DNA from 3 places in the Fictibacillus sp. B-59209 genome. Region 2 is predicted to be linked to each of the others. Evidence: predicted binding sites of a transcription regulator. Region 2 holds the regulator's gene; each other region holds the start of a gene.
The links. Region 2 encodes Rex, which represses fermentation and respiration genes when NADH is low (regulators of the CRP and FNR family bind a similar motif). Its sites were predicted from a motif close to TTGTGAAATATTTCACAA; they were not measured.

Region 1 (4,272 bases), on a different contig from region 2:
TAATCCATCGTGACACCGCCGATGCCGTCACCTTCACCGTTAAACACCCTGAATGCTGTGGTCAGCGGATTATCAAACAACCTCTGCCGGCTTTCGATGGCCGCCTTTATTTTCTTTTCAAAAAAAGCCTGGTCGATGTTTTCCTGCGGCTTGCGGGTTAAAATCCATCCCAGTCCTTTATTCTGCTTGCCATAATAGCCATTGCCGATAAATTTGCCGCTTTCATCAATAACCTCAATGATTGTCCCTTCTGCCAGACCTTTGTCCACGTAAGAGACGGCATCGCTTACGATCAGGGGCGATCCGCCTTTGATGCTCTTATCGGAAGATTTTATTTTTACACGAGCTGTACTCATCATTCCACCCAATTCATTGATCAAATTTTATCAAATCATTATAATTCTTCTTCACGTTCTGTCATTATAATACTTATCGTAAAAGAAATCATTAATACCTATAAAGGAGCCAACGATATCATGCAGCATTTAATAGATGAAATCCGAAAATTCCGGGACGAACGAAATTGGGGCCCTCATCATAATCCAAAAGACCTTGCCCTTTCTATTTCACTGGAGGCGGCTGAACTGCTGGAAAACTTTCAGTGGAAAGAAAGCCAGGAAGCGGTTGATGAGAACCTGGAAGACATTAAAGATGAATTGGCTGACGTAATCATCTACTCCCTTCAGCTGGCGGACAGGCTTGATGTGGATGTAAACGAGATTGTACGTAACAAGATGGAGAAGAACGCGGTAAAGTATCCAGTAAAATAAACGCCCCATGGGTAATCTCCAAAACTGCCGCCGTAAGAACCAAAAGTGACAGGAAGGGCTGGAGCCACCGGCAGATAATAAGCCCGAGGGATCTCCTCGGGCTTAGGTTTGTTAAATTGTGATTTCTTGGAGCCTGACTCCTTCTAAACAAATGTTTAGGATTCCTATACACTGACATTAAAAAAGCATGGCATTCATATCTTCCTCGACATCCCCAATGAGCTTTAGATTAAAGGTGTCTTGTAATACTTGCATTACTCCCTGTGAGATAAACTCAGGTGGTTTGGGTCCGATACGAATGTCTTGGATGCCAAGACTGAACAATCCGAGTAGAATGGCAACCGCTTTTTGTTCAAACCAAGAAAGAACAATGCTAACTGGGAGTTCGTTTACTTCACAATCGAATGCATCGGCCAGAGCTAGTGCAATTTTTACAGTTGAAACGGAGTTATTGCATTGGCCAAGGTCGATATAGCGTGGAATGTTCGTTCCGGGTACGTCTCCGTAATCTACATCATTGAAACGGAATTTGCCACATGAAGTGGTTAAAATAACCGTTTCCGGTGGCAGGGATGTGGCTAGTTTTCGATAGTATTCCCCACCCTTTCCAGGTGCGTCACAACCGGCAATGACAAAGAAACGTTTAATCTTTTTATCCTTTACCGCTTGGATGATTTCAGGAGCTATACCAATGACAGTTTGATGGTGGAACCCTGTAAGTAATGTTTCGTCAGATTCAATATTCACCTCAGGAAGCTCCAACGATCGCTGAATTAATGGAGTAAAATCATCATTTTCAATTTTTTGAACATGCTCTAAGCCGGCCACTTCATAGGAGAACATTCTGTCGGCATACGTTCCTTTAATCGGCATCACACAGTTGGTCGTTGCTAAAATGGCACCCGGAAACTTTTCAAACAAGCGGCGTTGATCATACCAGGCTTTACCGATATTTCCTTTTAAGTGCGAATACTTTTTAAGTTTTGGATAACCGTGTGCCGGCAGCATTTCAGAGTGAGTATAAATATTTATCCCTTTTCCTTCTGTTTGCTTTAAAAGGTGTTCCAATGCAAATAAATTATGACCAGTTACTACAATGGCATTTCCTTCTATCTTATTTTGCGATATTTTAATCGGTTCAGGAATTCCTAAACGATCTGTATGTGCTTTGTCCAACAACTCCATTACCCGAACAGCCGCTTTCCCAACTTTCATTGCCATATCAATATGTTCCTGTACATTAAAGTTCGAGTTTGTAAGCGTCATATATAACGCTTCATGAGTGGTCGCATCAACGAAGGGATCCGTGTACCCTAATTGATTTGCGTGCGTCCGGTAAGCAGCAATTCCTTTTAAGCCAAATATGATAGTATCTTGTAAACTGGCAATATTTTCATCTTTTCCACATACACCTATGGTTTTACAGCCGCCAGTTGGAGTTTGCTCACATTGATAACAAAACATTTTTTTCATCCCTTTTTAAAAATCTGTTTTTGTTTTTTATAATTTGGTCTTAATCTAAACAGTTTTTATACGTTTTGATTGCTTAGGGGAAACTTCGAGATTACAAATTAATACTATCGCTTAAAAGGGTTGATATCTGTGACTATTATCACAAGGTGAAAGGTGCGAGACTCCTCGAAAATGAATTTCACATTTTCTTCGTGCGATATAACGCTGCCGAAGCCTTCCTTGTCATGCGGGGGAAGCGGGACAGGTGAGACCCACAGGCGCATGCGTCGAGAAGGTAGGTGCTGGCGCCGGTAAGGCTTAAGCTTCGCCCCGCGGAAAGCGAGCAGCCTGAAACGGAAATCAACCACTCCCATGCAACAAAGGTTACGAGATTGCTAGAGTTGTTTGGAATGAACAAGCGTTTGCTAGAATAAAAAGATTTTTTACCACCAAAAAAGAGGCCCCATTTTCAGGAGTCTCTTAATACGCATTTTATTTAAATCCTTAAATCTCTCTTTCGATAAGAAACATACGTGAGCATAATTCCTGTCACAATAATCACAGCCGACAGTACGACAAACACACCATCAAATCCGTTATTCTCTATCAGGTTCTTCGCCTCAAAGTATTTAAACGGCGTAATGTATTTAAGAGCTTCCAGCTTGTCGTTCAGTTCAATGACGATAGACAGAATATACGTGACGAGAAGGATGCCTGTAGCAATGGACGTAGCCAACTTCGGCCGTTTGCTGACCGATGCGATGGCCATTCCGATCGCCAGGAATAAGAGCTGCAGCAAAAACAATCCAGCCATCAATTTCCCAATCTCACTTGTATCTGCTGCGGCGTCATAGTGCATCACCATCGCAATCGAAAAAGCATAGGTTACGAGATTGAAGATCACAAGCAGTACAATGGATGCTGCAAGCTTCGATGAAATAATTTTTGTTCGGGATACTGGTTTGACCATCAGAAACTCTGACGTCTTGTCACGCTCTTCTTTTGCGATAATATTGGCGCCGAGCATGACGGCATGGATAGTTGCCATCAAGACAAGATACGAAAACAGCATGCCGTAAAATCCCATGGAGGTTGATAAATCCAGTGAGCTTAACCCAAATATGGCCTGAAGCGATTTAGGCATCGCAGCAAAAATCTCGTTCACAGACTGACCGGAACTTTTCATGGTCCCATACTTGCTCATTCCTGAAACCACCATAAAGAGAATGCCGGCGCACCACCAAATCATGGACTTACGGCTGTATTTTAACTCTCTCCAAAAGATGTTCATCGTTTATCACCTCTTCCTTATCCTGCTAGGCCGCATGGATGTCCTTTTTCGTAAACAGCACATAACTGGCCGCGATCGCCGCCATGACGACGGCAGCTCCAATACTGATATAAACCGGCTCATAAGAGGAATGCTTCATAATATATGACAGATCAAAATATTTAAACGGTGTAATATAGCGAATCGCTTTATCCCCTATGACAGAGCCGAACATGCTGAGGATAAAGAAAGCAAAGACCGTACCTAGCGAGAGCGGCAGTACTGATCTGATCCTTGAAAAAGCTGAGGATACGAGAAAACCAAGCGACGCAAACACGAGCTGTACAAAAAAGTTTGCCGCTGACATAAAGAAGAAAGTTTTTTCGTTAAAATCTGCTGTTGCTACTGCAAACGCCATACCGTATGAAACGGCAATAAAAATGACATTCGTGAAAATTAACGTACAAAGTACAGCCAGCAGCTTTGCGGTGATGATCTGCGCTCTCGTCACTGGCTTCGTGAGAATAAACTCTGCTGTCTTCCCGCTGACTTCCTTGGATAAAATTCCGGTTCCAAGGTTCATCGCCTGAATGGCACCGCACAGCATCACATATAAAAAGAAATACGAGTAAAATCCAAGGAGTGACGTGATCGTGTTGATCTGAACGCCTAACGCCTTCAACACACCTTCCGGATAATTTTGAAGGACCTTAATAAACTGATCTCCATCTTTTTCAACCGATGGGTAGATCGAGAAAAACAGCACCGTGACTGCCGCTA
Region 2 (8,854 bases):
CTTGATCAGATTGTATGCCTTGATACGATGGTGGAGGGCGTTCATTTCACGCAAAGCACATTGACTCCGTTTCATGTCGGCCATAAAGCGCTTGCTGCCAACATTAGCGATATTGCTGCAATGGGTGGTATACCTCTCTTTTACTTGGTTTCTATTTCTATTCCGCCTTCATGGGAGGAGGGGAAGCTGTCTCAGATCTACAAGGGGATGGCTGCACTTGCTGAAGAATATGATATGGATCTGATCGGCGGCGATACCGTTTCTACGAAAGGTCCTCTTGTTTTATCTGTGACCGTATTGGGCCAGGTAGAGCAAGGAAGGAAGCTTTTGAGAAGCAACGCTGAACCTGATGATGTTGTTTTTGTATCAGGCCCGGTCGGAGATTCTGCGGGTGGATTGTCCCTGCTTTTAGAACGGTCCCACCATGGTGAATTCAGCACAGAGGAAGCTCTCCTTGTCAAAGAGCATCAGCTTCCTTTGCCACAAGTGGGGGCAGGGAGGATCTTGGCGAAGTCCAATAGACGAGTGGCGCTGAACGATATCAGTGATGGCGTGGCCAGCGAAGCAAATGAGATCGCAGAAGCGAGCGGTGTTTCGATCACACTTTTTCATGATAAACTTCCAAAAAGTGCAGCCATCCAGTACTATCCCAGCAAGATGCAGGACGAATGGATGCTGTTTGGCGGAGAAGATTACAAACTGATCGGGACGATGTCTCCGGATGCCTTTCCTGAAGTGCAGGCGGCTTGCGAAAAAGCCGGAATTTGTTTAACGGTGATCGGACGGGTAACAAAAGGGATGCCCGGTGTGCTGCTGAACAGAGGAACTTCGGTTGAAAAACTGTCGAAAGCGGGATATAACCATTTTTCTGATTGAGGTGCAAGTATGGAACAACTTTTAATAACAACAGCTTCTCCTGAAGAAACGAGTGAGCTTGCTGAGAAGCTTGGAACCTTGCTTGGGCCGGGGGATGTGCTTACTCTTGAAGGAGATCTTGGTGCAGGTAAAACGACATTCACAAAAGGTCTTGCCAAGGGTCTGGGTGTAAAGCGGGTGGTCAATTCACCGACATTCACCATCATTAAAGAATATAAGGGGCGTCTGCCTTTTTATCATATGGATGTATATCGTTTGGAAGACAGCGATGAAGATTTGGGATTTGAGGAATATTTTGAAGGTGAAGGAGTAACGGTGGTGGAATGGGCACAGTTCATTGCTGACCGGCTTCCGGAAGACCGGCTGAATATTGAGATCCACCGCACGGGAGACGAAAAAAGGGAATTGAAATTTCACCCTGCAGGCGAACGATTTATTACGATATGTAAGGAGTTAGGAAAATGAAGGCCTTAGCCATAGATACATCGAACCTCGTCATGGGTATTGCTGTGGTTGATGGAGAGAAAGTCATTGGGGATTATACGACGAACTTGAAAAAGAATCACTCCATCCGGGTTATGCCGGCGATTCATGATTTATTGAAGGAAATGAATATGAAGCCAGCCGATCTGGACCGGATCATTACGGCGAAAGGGCCGGGATCGTATACAGGAGTAAGAATCGGGGTAACAATCGCGAAAACGCTGGCCTGGGCGCTGAAAAAGGAGCTCGCAGGTGTTTCCAGTCTTGAGGTCTTGGCTCAAAACGGAAAATACTTCAATGGCTATGTCTGCCCGTTGTTTGACGCCAGGAGGACCCAGCTATATACAGGCTTGTATGGCTGTGAAGAAGGCAGCTTTCAAGCGGTAAAAGAGGACCGGCTTGCATTGAGGACCAATTGGCTTGAAGAATTGAAAAGCCTGGAGAAACCGGTACTGTTTTTGGGAAACGATTTAGAGCTGCATAAAGAAAGTATTCTAGAAGAGCTCGGTGATCAGGCTGTGTTCGGTACGTCAGCTGATCATAACCCGCGCCCGTCTGAACTGGCACGAATCGGCATGGGGAAGGAACCAGAATCTGTCCATCATTTTGTTCCCAGCTACCTTCAGCTTGCAGAAGCAGAAGTGAATTGGCTGGCGGCACAGAAGAAGTAGGTGCAGACCATGGAGGAGACATACACATACAGGTTGGCGACTGTCAATGACCTGCAGGATATCATTGAAATCGAACACGCTTCCTTTACTCTGCCTTGGACACAGGAAGCTTTTTATAATGAGATTGTCCATAATCAGTTTGCCTACTACCTTTTACTAGAGACGGATGGGAAAATTGTTGGGTACTGCGGTGTTTGGGTCATTATAGATGATGCCCATATTACAAATGTGGCGATCCGCCCTGAATACAGAGGCAAGAAGCTTGGGGAAGCAATCATGAAGCAGGCGATGATACTGGCGAAGCGTTATGGTTCAGCAAGGCTCAGCCTTGAAGTCAGGGTCAGCAACTATGTAGCACAAAATTTATACCGCAAGCTTGGTTTTCAGGGTGGCGGTATCAGAAAAAATTATTACAGCGATAATGGGGAAGACGCTTTAGTGATGTGGGTGATGCTTTGATGAAACAGGATGAAATTATACTGGCGATTGAAACGAGCTGTGATGAAACAGCGGTCGCGCTCGTGAAAAATGGAACAGAAATTATGGCAAATGTAGTCGCTTCACAAATTGAAAGCCATAAGCGTTTTGGCGGAGTCGTGCCTGAAGTGGCATCACGCCATCATGTTGAACAGATTACAGTAGTGATGGAAGAAGCGCTTCAGAATGCGGGAATTACAATGGAAGACGTGTCGGCGGTTGCCGTTACAGAGGGACCAGGACTCGTGGGGGCGCTTTTGATCGGTGTGAATGCGGCGAAAGCCTTGGCATTTGCCCATGATCTTCCGCTCGTACCGGTTCATCATATCGCCGGGCATATCTATGCCAACCGGCTGATCACTGAGATGGAGTTCCCGCTGCTTGCTCTTGTTGTTTCCGGGGGCCATACTGAGCTTGTTCTGATGAAGGAGCATGGCTCGTTTGAAGTGATCGGTGAGACGAGAGATGACGCAGCTGGAGAGGCCTATGACAAAGTAGCGCGTACCTTGAACCTTCCGTATCCGGGAGGACCGCACATTGATCGGCTTGCGCAGGATGGAGAACCCGTCCTTAACCTGCCCCGTGCCTGGCTGGAAGCAGACTCTTATGATTTTAGCTTCAGCGGCTTAAAGTCAGCTGTTATCAATACCGTCCACAATGCGGCGCAGCGCGGAGAGATCATTAAGCCTGAAGATCTGGCGGCGAGCTTTCAGGCATCGGTCATTGATGTGCTTGTAGAAAAAACCGCACGTGCTGCGCGTGAGCATCATGTGAAACAGGTGCTCTTAGCAGGCGGTGTAGCAGCGAATAAAGGATTAAGAGCGGCGCTGGAAGCTAAGTTCAGCGATCTTCCATATGAGCTCATTATTCCTCCACTCAACTTATGCACAGATAATGCTGCTATGATCGCAGCAGCCGGCAGTATTGCCTATCAAAAAGGAAAAAGAGCAGACTGGGCACTCAATGGTGTACCAGGTCTCGATTTAGAGGCACAATAACGTAAGAATCCCTTCTACATGTGAGAAGGGATTTTTTTTGTTGAGGCATTTTAGTGCTTTAGAGAGATGTGGACAAAGTTATCCACAAGACAGGGGATAATGTGAATAAATGAAAAAAAAGCAATAAAACTGCTTTCTATGCCTGTGCATAAAATAATGTGGATAACATTTTATGAAACTGTGGATAATGTGTATAACTATGTTGATGAAAGAGTTATTATCTATAAAAGCTGTGCATAACCTTGTGGATACTGTGAATTATCGCAAAATAAAAACAACGGTGCCTGGCACCGCTGTTGTGAATCATTATTCTTCTTCGAGCTGGAGCAGTTCCCATTCTTCCAAAAGATGCTCAGTTTCTGCTTTGATCTGTTCGATCTTTTCATTATGTTCCTGCGTTTTCTCATAATCCTGGTAAACGGCGGGATCACATAACGCTTCTTCATGAACAGCCTGCTCGGTTTCAAGCTTCTCCAAGAGGGTCTCTATTTCTTCAATTCTCCTCTGCCGCTTTCGGTCCTCGCGTTTAGCCGCCTTGTCCTGTTTATACGCTCCGGCTGAGGCGGGTTCATCCGCTTGCGGGGAGGAAGGGAGACTTTTGTTTTTTAGTTCTTCACGTTCTCGCGTCTCGGTTTTTTTCGCAATATAATAATCATAGTCACCGAGATAATTTGTAATTTTCGTCCGTGAAAGCTCAGCGACCTTGGTAGCAATCCGATTGATAAAATAACGGTCATGAGAAACGAAAACTATAGTACCGGGAAAATTGATGAGTGCCTGTTCAAGAACTTCTTTGCTGTCGAGATCCAGATGGTTTGTCGGTTCGTCCAATAACAGGAGGTTGGCTTTTTGCATCATCAGTTTAGCCAGAGCAAGCCGGGCTTTTTGGCCGCCGCTCAGCTCATTGACATACTTGAGTACGTCATCCCCGCTGAACAGAAAGTTGCCTAGAACGGTTCGGATTTCTTTTTCCGTTTTGTCCGGATACTCGTCCCAGAGTTCGTTCAGCAAAGTTTTATTGGAGCTGAGGTTCGCCTGCTCTTGTTCATAATGGCCGATTTTCACATTTGCGCCGTAAGCGATGTTTCCTTCCAATAAAGGCAGCTGTTTTAAGATGGCCTTTAAAAGAGTGGACTTTCCGATGCCGTTTGGTCCAACAAGCGCGACGCTGTCCTGGCGGGAAACATGATAGTCAATGTTAGTGATGAGCGGCACACCGTCCTCATAACCGGTAGCGACCTGTTCAAGCTTTAATACGTCATTGCCGCTTTGGCGTTCTATATCGAACAAGAAGGAAGCGGACTTTTCATCACCAAGCGGCTTGTCCATGACTTCCATTTTCTCAAGCTGCTTTCTGCGGCTCTGTGCACGTTTAGTGGTAGAGGCCCGGACGAGGTTTTTTTGAACAAAATCCTGAAGCTTGACGATCTCATCCTGTTGCTTCTCATAGGCTTTCATATCCAGTGCAAGGCGTTCTGCTTTTTGTTCCAGATACTGCGTGTAGTTGCCTTTAAACTTGGAAGAGCGATGGCGGGAGATCTCATAGACCGTCGTCACGATTTTATCCAGGAAGTAGCGGTCATGCGAGACGAGCAGGATCGCGCCGGGATAGGACTGCAAATATTGCTCAAGCCATGAGAGTGTTTCAATGTCCAGGTGGTTGGTCGGCTCGTCCAGTATTAAAAGGTCTGGCTTTGTAAGGAGCAGTTTAGCCAGCGCAAGGCGTGTTTTCTGCCCTCCGCTTAATGTCTGCACGGGAGTTGACGGGTCAAACCCGCTGAATTGAAAGCCGTGAAGTACCGTGCGGATGTCCGATTCGTATTGATAGCCGCCTGCTTCCTTGAACTGAATCTGCAGTTCATCATACTCTTTTAGCAGTTTATTGTAGGCTGCTTCATCTGCGGTCAGCGCAGGTTCGCCCATTCGGCTCTCCATGCTGCGCAGCTGCTTTTCCATCTTCCGAAGCGGCTCGAATACGCTGATCATCTCATCCCAGATGGACAGTTCGGATTCAAGGCCAGTGTCCTGGGCTAGATAACCGGCTCGGACGCCTTTTGGCATGATCAGCTGTCCTGAATCGTAGGACATGTCACCGGTAATGATTTTTAAAAGCGTGGATTTGCCTGCTCCATTTCTTCCGACAAGCGCGATTCTGTCGCGGGTTTGGACTTCCAGCTTAATATTCGATAAAATAGGGTCAGCCCCAAATGATTTTGTTAAGTCATTCACTTGCAAAATAATCAATGTATAGTCACCTCAAATTCCTATCGACGAATAACAAGGTTCACAGACTGAATGCGATATGAGATGCTGCTCGATTAGCCTGTATTGCTGAATTCTGTCTACTCTTAGTGTAGCTTACATAAGCGAAGCGGAGCAACTAATCAATGTTCAACATTTCGTTAGAATTAAAGTGCAAATCATCCGCCATAGATTTCAAAGATAGTGTATATTCTAGGAAGAAGGAGAAGGTTATGGAATCTTTTACGCATTTTAACGAACAAGGAAGAGCGAAAATGGTAGACATCTCCGAAAAGGATGCGACGGTCCGTACAGCTGCAGCCAGAAGCTCAATCGCTGTTAACAAGGAAATCTACACAAAAATATCAGAAGGCTCGTTTCGTAAAGGCGATGTCCTTGCCGTTGCGCAGGTCGCAGGCATTATGGCAGCGAAAAAAACATCCGACTGGATTCCAATGTGCCATCCTCTGTCCCTGACGGGTGTAGATATTACGTTTCAATGGGAAGAAGAAAATAAAGAACAGTACAGGCTGCATATTGAAGCAGCCGTGAAAACAAAAGGCAATACCGGTGTTGAAATGGAAGCTTTGACTGCAGCAAGTGCCGCAGCGTTAACCGTTTATGACATGTGCAAGGCCGTGGATAAGGGAATGATCATTGGACCAACCTTTTTGCAGAGCAAAACCGGCGGAAAAAACGGGGATTTTCAACGTACCACTTAAAAAATATGGTAAACTGTAGATAAGCTTTCTGATAGTGGAGGGCTCTAATATGAATCAGGAACAGATAAAAATACCGCAGGCAACTGCCAAGAGGCTTCCGCTTTATTACCGTTTTCTAAAAAACCTTTCCATTTCAGGAAAGCAGCGGGTATCTTCTGCAGAGCTTAGCGAAGCAGTAAAAGTAGACTCAGCAACGATCAGAAGGGATTTTTCCTACTTCGGTGCTCTCGGGAAAAAGGGTTACGGCTACAACGTAAACTATCTTTTATCTTTTTTCCGGAAAACGCTTAACCAGGATGAAGTAACAAATGTTGCTTTGATTGGCGTTGGAAATTTAGGGACCGCTTTCTTGCACTATAACTTTATAAAAAACAATAATACAGTCATCCAGGTCGCTTTTGACGTGGATCCGGCCAAGGTAGGAAAAGAAGTAGCTGGAGTTCCGATCCATTCCATCGACAACATAGTAGCGGAGCTTCAGGAAAGTGATGTAGAAGTCGCCATCCTGACCGTTCCAGTGGGCTCTGCCCAGTTTATTGCCGACCAGCTCGTTCGGGCTGGGATCAAAGGCATCTTGAACTTTACACCTGCGCGCCTGACACTGCCGGCCGAGATCAGGGTGCATCATATTGATTTAGCAGTGGAATTGCAGTCTTTGATTTATTTTATGAAACATTACCCATCAGTTGATTTATAGATTTTCCATTTTGCAGTAAAGGAGGTGTCTGGAATGATTGGAGCAGGTAGTGCAGTGTTTATCGCCGCGGCCGCATTAGTCGTATTTGGACCGAAAAAGCTTCCGGAACTTGGACGGGCAGCAGGAAAAACGTTAAGAGAATTTAAAAATGCGACACAGGGACTCATGGATGATCATGATAACGACAAGAAAGAAAAAGAGTCTCTCCAAAACGAACAGAAGTAGCAGTTAGGATGAACAAAATGACAGATAAAAACATGCCGGTCTACGACCATTTGGGTGAATTGAGAAACCGTATCGTCATTACGGCCGTTTTCTTTTTTCTCTTTATGGTTGTGGGTCTCTTTTTTGCCAAGCCCGTCATTGTTTATTTGCAAAGTGACAATGTAGCAAAAGACATCCAGATGAACGCGTTTAATCTTACCGATCCTCTGAAGGTATATATAGATTTTGCTTTTATTATTGCGCTTTTGCTATCCCTGCCGGTGGCGCTCTATCAAATATGGGCTTTTATCAGCCCCGGTCTTTTTGAAAATGAAAGAAAAGTAACACTCTCTTACATTCCGATTTCCTTTCTGCTGTTTGCAGCCGGACTGAGCTTCGGCTACTTCATTCTGTTTCCGCTCGTCGTTCATTTCATGTCGAACATTGCGAATTCGCTGAATGTCGAAGGGGAATATGGGATTAACGAGTATTTTTCATTTTTGTTCAGTTTAATACTGCCGTTTGGTTTGTTGTTTCAGTTTCCGGTCCTTGTCATGTTCTTAACAAGGCTTGGGCTTGTTACTCCTCATTTTTTACGAAAGATCAGGAGATTCGCTTATTTTGGAATTATCGTTGTGGCAGGTCTGATCAGTCCTCCAGAACTGATTTCACACTTGACCATCACCGTTCCGCTCATCATTCTGTATGAGATCAGTATTTTAATTTCGGCCAATGCCTATAAAAAGCGGCTGAAGGCAGAAGATGAGGCTATGCTTGATCTTGAATTGGAAAAGACACATCTCGATTAATGAGGTGTGTTTTTTTACTAGAAAGCTTTGCATAGATGTAATGTCTAGCTCCAGCGTCCAAGTCCTCGAGGTCGCTTCACTCTTACTTCACAACACAAAAAGCGTGTTGCTGTGTAAGAGCTCCAGCGCTTGTCGGACTTTAGCAGGGCGCTTGCGCTTTTCTATATGGAGGTAATAAATCATGCACTATGATGTTATTGTCATTGGAGCCGGTTCTATGGGAATGGCGGCAGGATCTTTTTTATCGAAGAGCGGAAAAAGAACCTTATTGTTAGATTCATATGATCCACCGCACAACAAAGGCAGCCACCACGGGGATACAAGAATGATAAGGTATGCGTACGCAGAGGGAGAAGAGTATGTTCCGTTCGTTCTGAAAGCACGGGAGTTGTGGAGAGACCTGGAGAAAGAGACAGGCAAAGAGCTGTTTCTTCAAACAGGCGTCTTGAATGCCGGGGATCATCAATCCAAATTCGTTCAGAATATTATCTCCAGTTCAAAGACTTATTCTCTGCCTCTTGAAGTGTTGTCTTCGCATGAAGTGAACGAGCGGTGGCCGGGAATGACATTGCCTGAAAACTATATAGGATGCTATGAGCCAACGTCCGGAGTGCTAAAATGCGAGGAATGTATCGAAGCTTATCGAGAGCTTGCAGAAAAGTACGGAGCAGAGGTT
Region 3 (4,272 bases), on a different contig from region 2:
GAATAAACGGTCAAATGTCATAAGTGCAAGCGCTACTGTAAGAATAGGGAACGCGAACACGATGATGACCATAGTAATGAGTGCAGACCAAGTGAACATTGGCATTCTGAACAATGTCATGCCTGGCGCTCGCATTTTTAAAATCGTTACCAGGAAGTTAATACCCGTTAACAGGGTACCAATCCCGGAGATCTGAAGACCGAGCAAGTAGTAGTTCTGCCCTGGTCCAGGACTTAACTCATTGCCGGCAAGCGGCATGTAGCTTGTCCAACCAGCAGATGGTGATCCACCGATAACGAACGAGATGTTAAAGAGCATTGCTCCGATAAAGAACGTCCAGAAACTTACGGCATTCAAATAAGGGAATGCAACGTCACGTGCTCCAATTTGAAGCGGGATAACTACGTTGATCAAACCAATCAAGAACGGCATCGCCATGAAGATGATCATGATCGTACCGTGTGTTGTAAAGATTTCGTTATAGTGCTGGGCATCAAGGAATTTCGCATCCGGTACAGCAAGCTGTGTACGCATTAGCAATGCATCGACACCACCGCGGAATAGCATAAGAACCGCAGAAGCGATGTACATGATTCCTAACTTTTTATGGTCAACGGTAGTGAGCCATTCTTTCCAAAGCCACTGCCATTTTTTAAAATATGTCAGATAAAATAGAAGTCCGATTACTGTTAAACCGATGGAAACGTCCGCACCGTAAATCAGCGGGTCACCGGTAACAAAAAATTCATCCCATTTCATAATTTAGTGCCTCCTCTATTAATGAGAATGAGATTCCCCATGAGAGTCTTGTTCCGGCTTGTTCGCATCTTTCGCTTTTGAACCGTGCGGGTTTTGCGGAACTACTCCTAAGCGTTCACGGGTCTTCACTGCATAGTCTCTATCTTTAGCGTGATCTACCCATTTTAAATGTGTGGATGAGAATGTCATCTTCTTGGCTTCGCCTTGAAGCATTAACTGATCATACTGCTTTTTAGACAACTCAGGCGCCTTGCTCTTCGTATCTTTTGCCCATTTGTCAAAATCAGTCTGTGAAACAGAATTCACATCAAAAATCTGGTGGGTGAATCCTTCACCATTATAGTTTGCATTTCGACCTGCAAATTTGCCTTTATGATCCGCCTGCAGATAAAGCGTTGTTTCCATACCTGGCATCGCGTACTTTTGACCCCCAAGTGCAGGAACCCAGAATGACGACATGGAATCTGCTGAAGTCAGCTTGAATTCCACCGTCCGGTCTTCCGGGATATTAATGTAGTTGACGGTTTCAATGCCTTGCTCCGGATAAGAGAAAATCCATTTCCAGTCAACTGCCGTCGCCGTAATGACGATCGGTTCTTGGTGCGCAGAAGCCTGCGGCGGTTTCTCAAGATCATAAATGGTCTTAATCGTCGGAATAGACAAAGCGATTGTAATAAGAATCGGGATAACCGTCCAGAGTATCTCTAATTTCTTGCTTCCCTCTTGTTCAGGTTCCCAGTTGGACATATCTTTTCTGTTTTCACGGTATTTAACAACAATCACCGTGAGCAGGATATACACTACAAGTAGAATAAGTGCCATGAATCCTATAGAATAAAGAATAAGATCCTTCTGCTGAGCCGCAACAGGTCCTTTCGGATCTAGAACTATATAATTGCTGCAACCGCCCAAGAAAAATACGGACAGCATAAGTCCTAACGCAAAAAACGGTCTTAACCGCTTAAACACTAGGCCCACCTTCCTTCCTGTAAACATATATGTGAGATTTCTCACTGTAAACTTACTAAGTTTGTGCTTTCGTTCACATAATAACAAATTTCCCCCAAAAATAGACCATCTTTTATGAACTGTCATAAGTTCTTCATGTAAATTTCACTAGTTTATCACATATTTATCAAAGAATGTTCATATTTTTGGAATTTACTTCTTGCTCTTCCATTTCACGATTTATCCCTGTACGAAATGAAAAAGCCGCCTGTTCGGCGACTTTTTTACCGTTCTAAATTCTTTATTTCCTTTAAAAGGACAGCTTAAACAAAGTTTAAAGATTAAATTAAAATCATGACAAATGTTTCACATGGAACGTTTATTCTTCATGGTTCGACGTTGTTTTTATCGATTCCGGATGATAGACCATCTTTCCTCCATAATGGCCTGTAATCGAAAGCGTTACTGCTCCTGCAAGAGAGAGAATAAGCACGATCGGCATTAGTGGCGGAATCAGGCGAAAGCGATGGAGCAATTTAAGCAGTATAACTGCCCCAAATATGAAAAGGGTGATGAGCGCATACGTCTCATGCGGTTGAACGCCACTCTCGATGCTGTGCCCTACCTGTTTTCTTAGGAAGTGTTCAGCTCCGTCACCGGAAATGTAGGCTACAATTCCCATAACAAAACCTGAAGAAAACAAGTACAGCGCCATTTGATCAAAAAATGGTTTCTTCCATATCGCAATAATCTGCGCCAAAACTCCAATGATCAGCAGCGCAATCGGAAAATGTACAAGCACAGGATGAAGCGGTGTAGATAACATACTGGTCAGCTCCTTTTAGTATTCGTAAACTAATGATAAAAGTAGAAACTGAATTTTAGCTGAAAAAACGGAAGTTCCTCAAAAGTTTTACGATAAAATAGGCAGCTTCACTGTAAATGCCGTACCTTTTCCCAGCTCGCTTTCAGCCCCAATCGTCCCATGATGAAGGTCTGTTATCACCTTTGCAATGGACAATCCAAGACCCGCACCCCCAGCCTGCCGGGAACGCCCTTTCTCCACCCGGTAAAAACGGTCAAAAAGATAAGGAATTTCTTCTGTTGGAATTCCTGCTCCTTTATCTTCAACCGTAAAGCTCAGGATTCTTCCTTCTTCCTTCTCAACCGTCATGTATATAGAAGACTCTGGATCTGAATATTTGGAGGCATTATCAAGGAGGATATGAAGCAGTTCTTTTATTCTTACCCGGTCAGCCTCTACCAGGATTTTGTCATCAGGCATATTTAAGACAAACAGCCTTTTACCCTCATGCAGCCGCTCATACTGATGGATGACCTTTTCAGCCAGATCTGCAAACGAAAAGGATGCCTTGTTCATCTTAGTTTGCCCTGCATCCTCTTTAGCCAGTGTAAGTAGATTGGCGACAAGCCCGTTCATATGGCGGATCTCATCCTTCAATTCATTCAACGTTTCCTGAGAAAAAGGTGAAAGTTTATCTTTTTCTTCCTGTTCCAAAACCTCAAGAGAGGCAGAAAAAATACTGATAGGCGTTCGAAGTTCATGGGAAGCGTCAGCAATAAACTTTTTTTTTCCTTCAATATTCTGAATGATCGGCTTCATCGCTTTTCTTGCCAGCCGATCTCCCATAATAACGGAAATAATTAATGCGGCCAGCCCGATTAAGGCAAGGGAAAAGAACCAATGCTCAATTTTTTCATGAATGCTGCTAATATTCTTTCCTACAAAAAGCATGGTATTTTTGTCGATGCGAGCACTGGCATAAATGATGTGCATCTCGTCCCTCGAATGCATGCTTAAGCTCTCTAACTGCCCTTCTGAGCGGCAGCACTTCTGACCTCGGACAAATGCGCGAAAAGCTTGGGCTTCCTTGCCTTTTGGCTGTACGGCTGCTCTATGAGGAAACTTTTGCACGGTTTCAGTAAAATACAGCGATCGCGAGGTCTCTTTTCTTTCAAGAGTATCGTCCTGATCCTTGTATTTCGCCAGTTCATAGTGCAGGATGTCCTGAATGTCTTCATTTGCTGTCTCAAACAGCATGCTTTTTACCAATAAATAAAGAACGGCCAAGACGATAAGGAGAGTTACAAAAAACCAGCTGCTGTAGTTCCATGTGAGTTTCTTTCTAAGATGATTCAGCATTATTCTTTCTCCATTCGATACCCGATGCCTCGGACGGTCTGAATGTATTTTTTCTCTCCAGATGGATCCAGCTTTTTCCTCAGCAGTTTAATGAAGGCTTCAAGCGTGTTCATCGTCACATCGCTGTCCGCTCCCCACACATGCTGAAGGATGCTTTCCCTTGTCAGCACCTGATTCTTATGGCGGGCAAACAGGACGAGCAGCTGAAATTCTTTTGGCGTCAGCTGAATTTCTTCATCGCCCCGTTTAAGCATATGGTGCTGTACATCAAGCTGCAGGTCACCGATCATCACCCAGTTATCTTCATATAAAAAACTTCTTCTTCGCCCTAAAGCCGTAATCCGCGCAAAAAGCTCTTTGAATTCAAACGGCTTGGAAAGGTAATCATCGACCCCCGCATC

Region 1: the regulator Rex is predicted to act here: its motif matches at 2,371-2,388, upstream of hcp (hydroxylamine reductase).
Region 3: the regulator Rex is predicted to act here: its motif matches at 1,790-1,807, upstream of qoxA (cytochrome aa3 quinol oxidase subunit II).

Annotation. Positions count from the first base shown of each region.
Region 1 is NZ_JARMMC010000004.1:13,112-17,383, reverse strand. Features, by position in the region: gene P4361_RS02000 (class I SAM-dependent rRNA methyltransferase) at 1-359, opposite strand, end outside; gene P4361_RS01995 (nucleotide pyrophosphohydrolase) at 477-770, shown strand; gene hcp (hydroxylamine reductase) at 948-2,234, opposite strand; gene P4361_RS01985 (ABC transporter permease subunit) at 2,719-3,513, opposite strand; gene P4361_RS01980 (ABC transporter permease subunit) at 3,539-4,272, opposite strand, start outside.
Region 2 is NZ_JARMMC010000011.1:4,162-13,015, forward strand. Features, by position in the region: gene thiL (thiamine-phosphate kinase) at 1-876, shown strand, start outside; gene tsaE (tRNA (adenosine(37)-N6)-threonylcarbamoyltransferase complex ATPase subunit type 1 TsaE) at 886-1,341, shown strand; gene tsaB (tRNA (adenosine(37)-N6)-threonylcarbamoyltransferase complex dimerization subunit type 1 TsaB) at 1,338-2,030, shown strand; gene rimI (ribosomal protein S18-alanine N-acetyltransferase) at 2,040-2,489, shown strand; gene tsaD (tRNA (adenosine(37)-N6)-threonylcarbamoyltransferase complex transferase subunit TsaD) at 2,489-3,505, shown strand; gene P4361_RS07975 (ABC-F family ATP-binding cassette domain-containing protein) at 3,812-5,749, opposite strand; gene moaC (cyclic pyranopterin monophosphate synthase MoaC) at 5,980-6,468, shown strand; gene P4361_RS07985 (redox-sensing transcriptional repressor Rex) at 6,518-7,165, shown strand; gene P4361_RS07990 (twin-arginine translocase TatA/TatE family subunit) at 7,199-7,390, shown strand; gene tatC (twin-arginine translocase subunit TatC) at 7,408-8,178, shown strand; gene solA (N-methyl-L-tryptophan oxidase) at 8,360-8,854, shown strand, end outside.
Region 3 is NZ_JARMMC010000013.1:3,136-7,407, forward strand. Features, by position in the region: gene qoxB (cytochrome aa3 quinol oxidase subunit I) at 1-759, opposite strand, end outside; gene qoxA (cytochrome aa3 quinol oxidase subunit II) at 778-1,728, opposite strand; gene P4361_RS08595 (DUF2231 domain-containing protein) at 2,087-2,533, opposite strand; gene P4361_RS08600 (HAMP domain-containing sensor histidine kinase) at 2,621-3,871, opposite strand; gene P4361_RS08605 (response regulator transcription factor) at 3,871-4,272, opposite strand, start outside.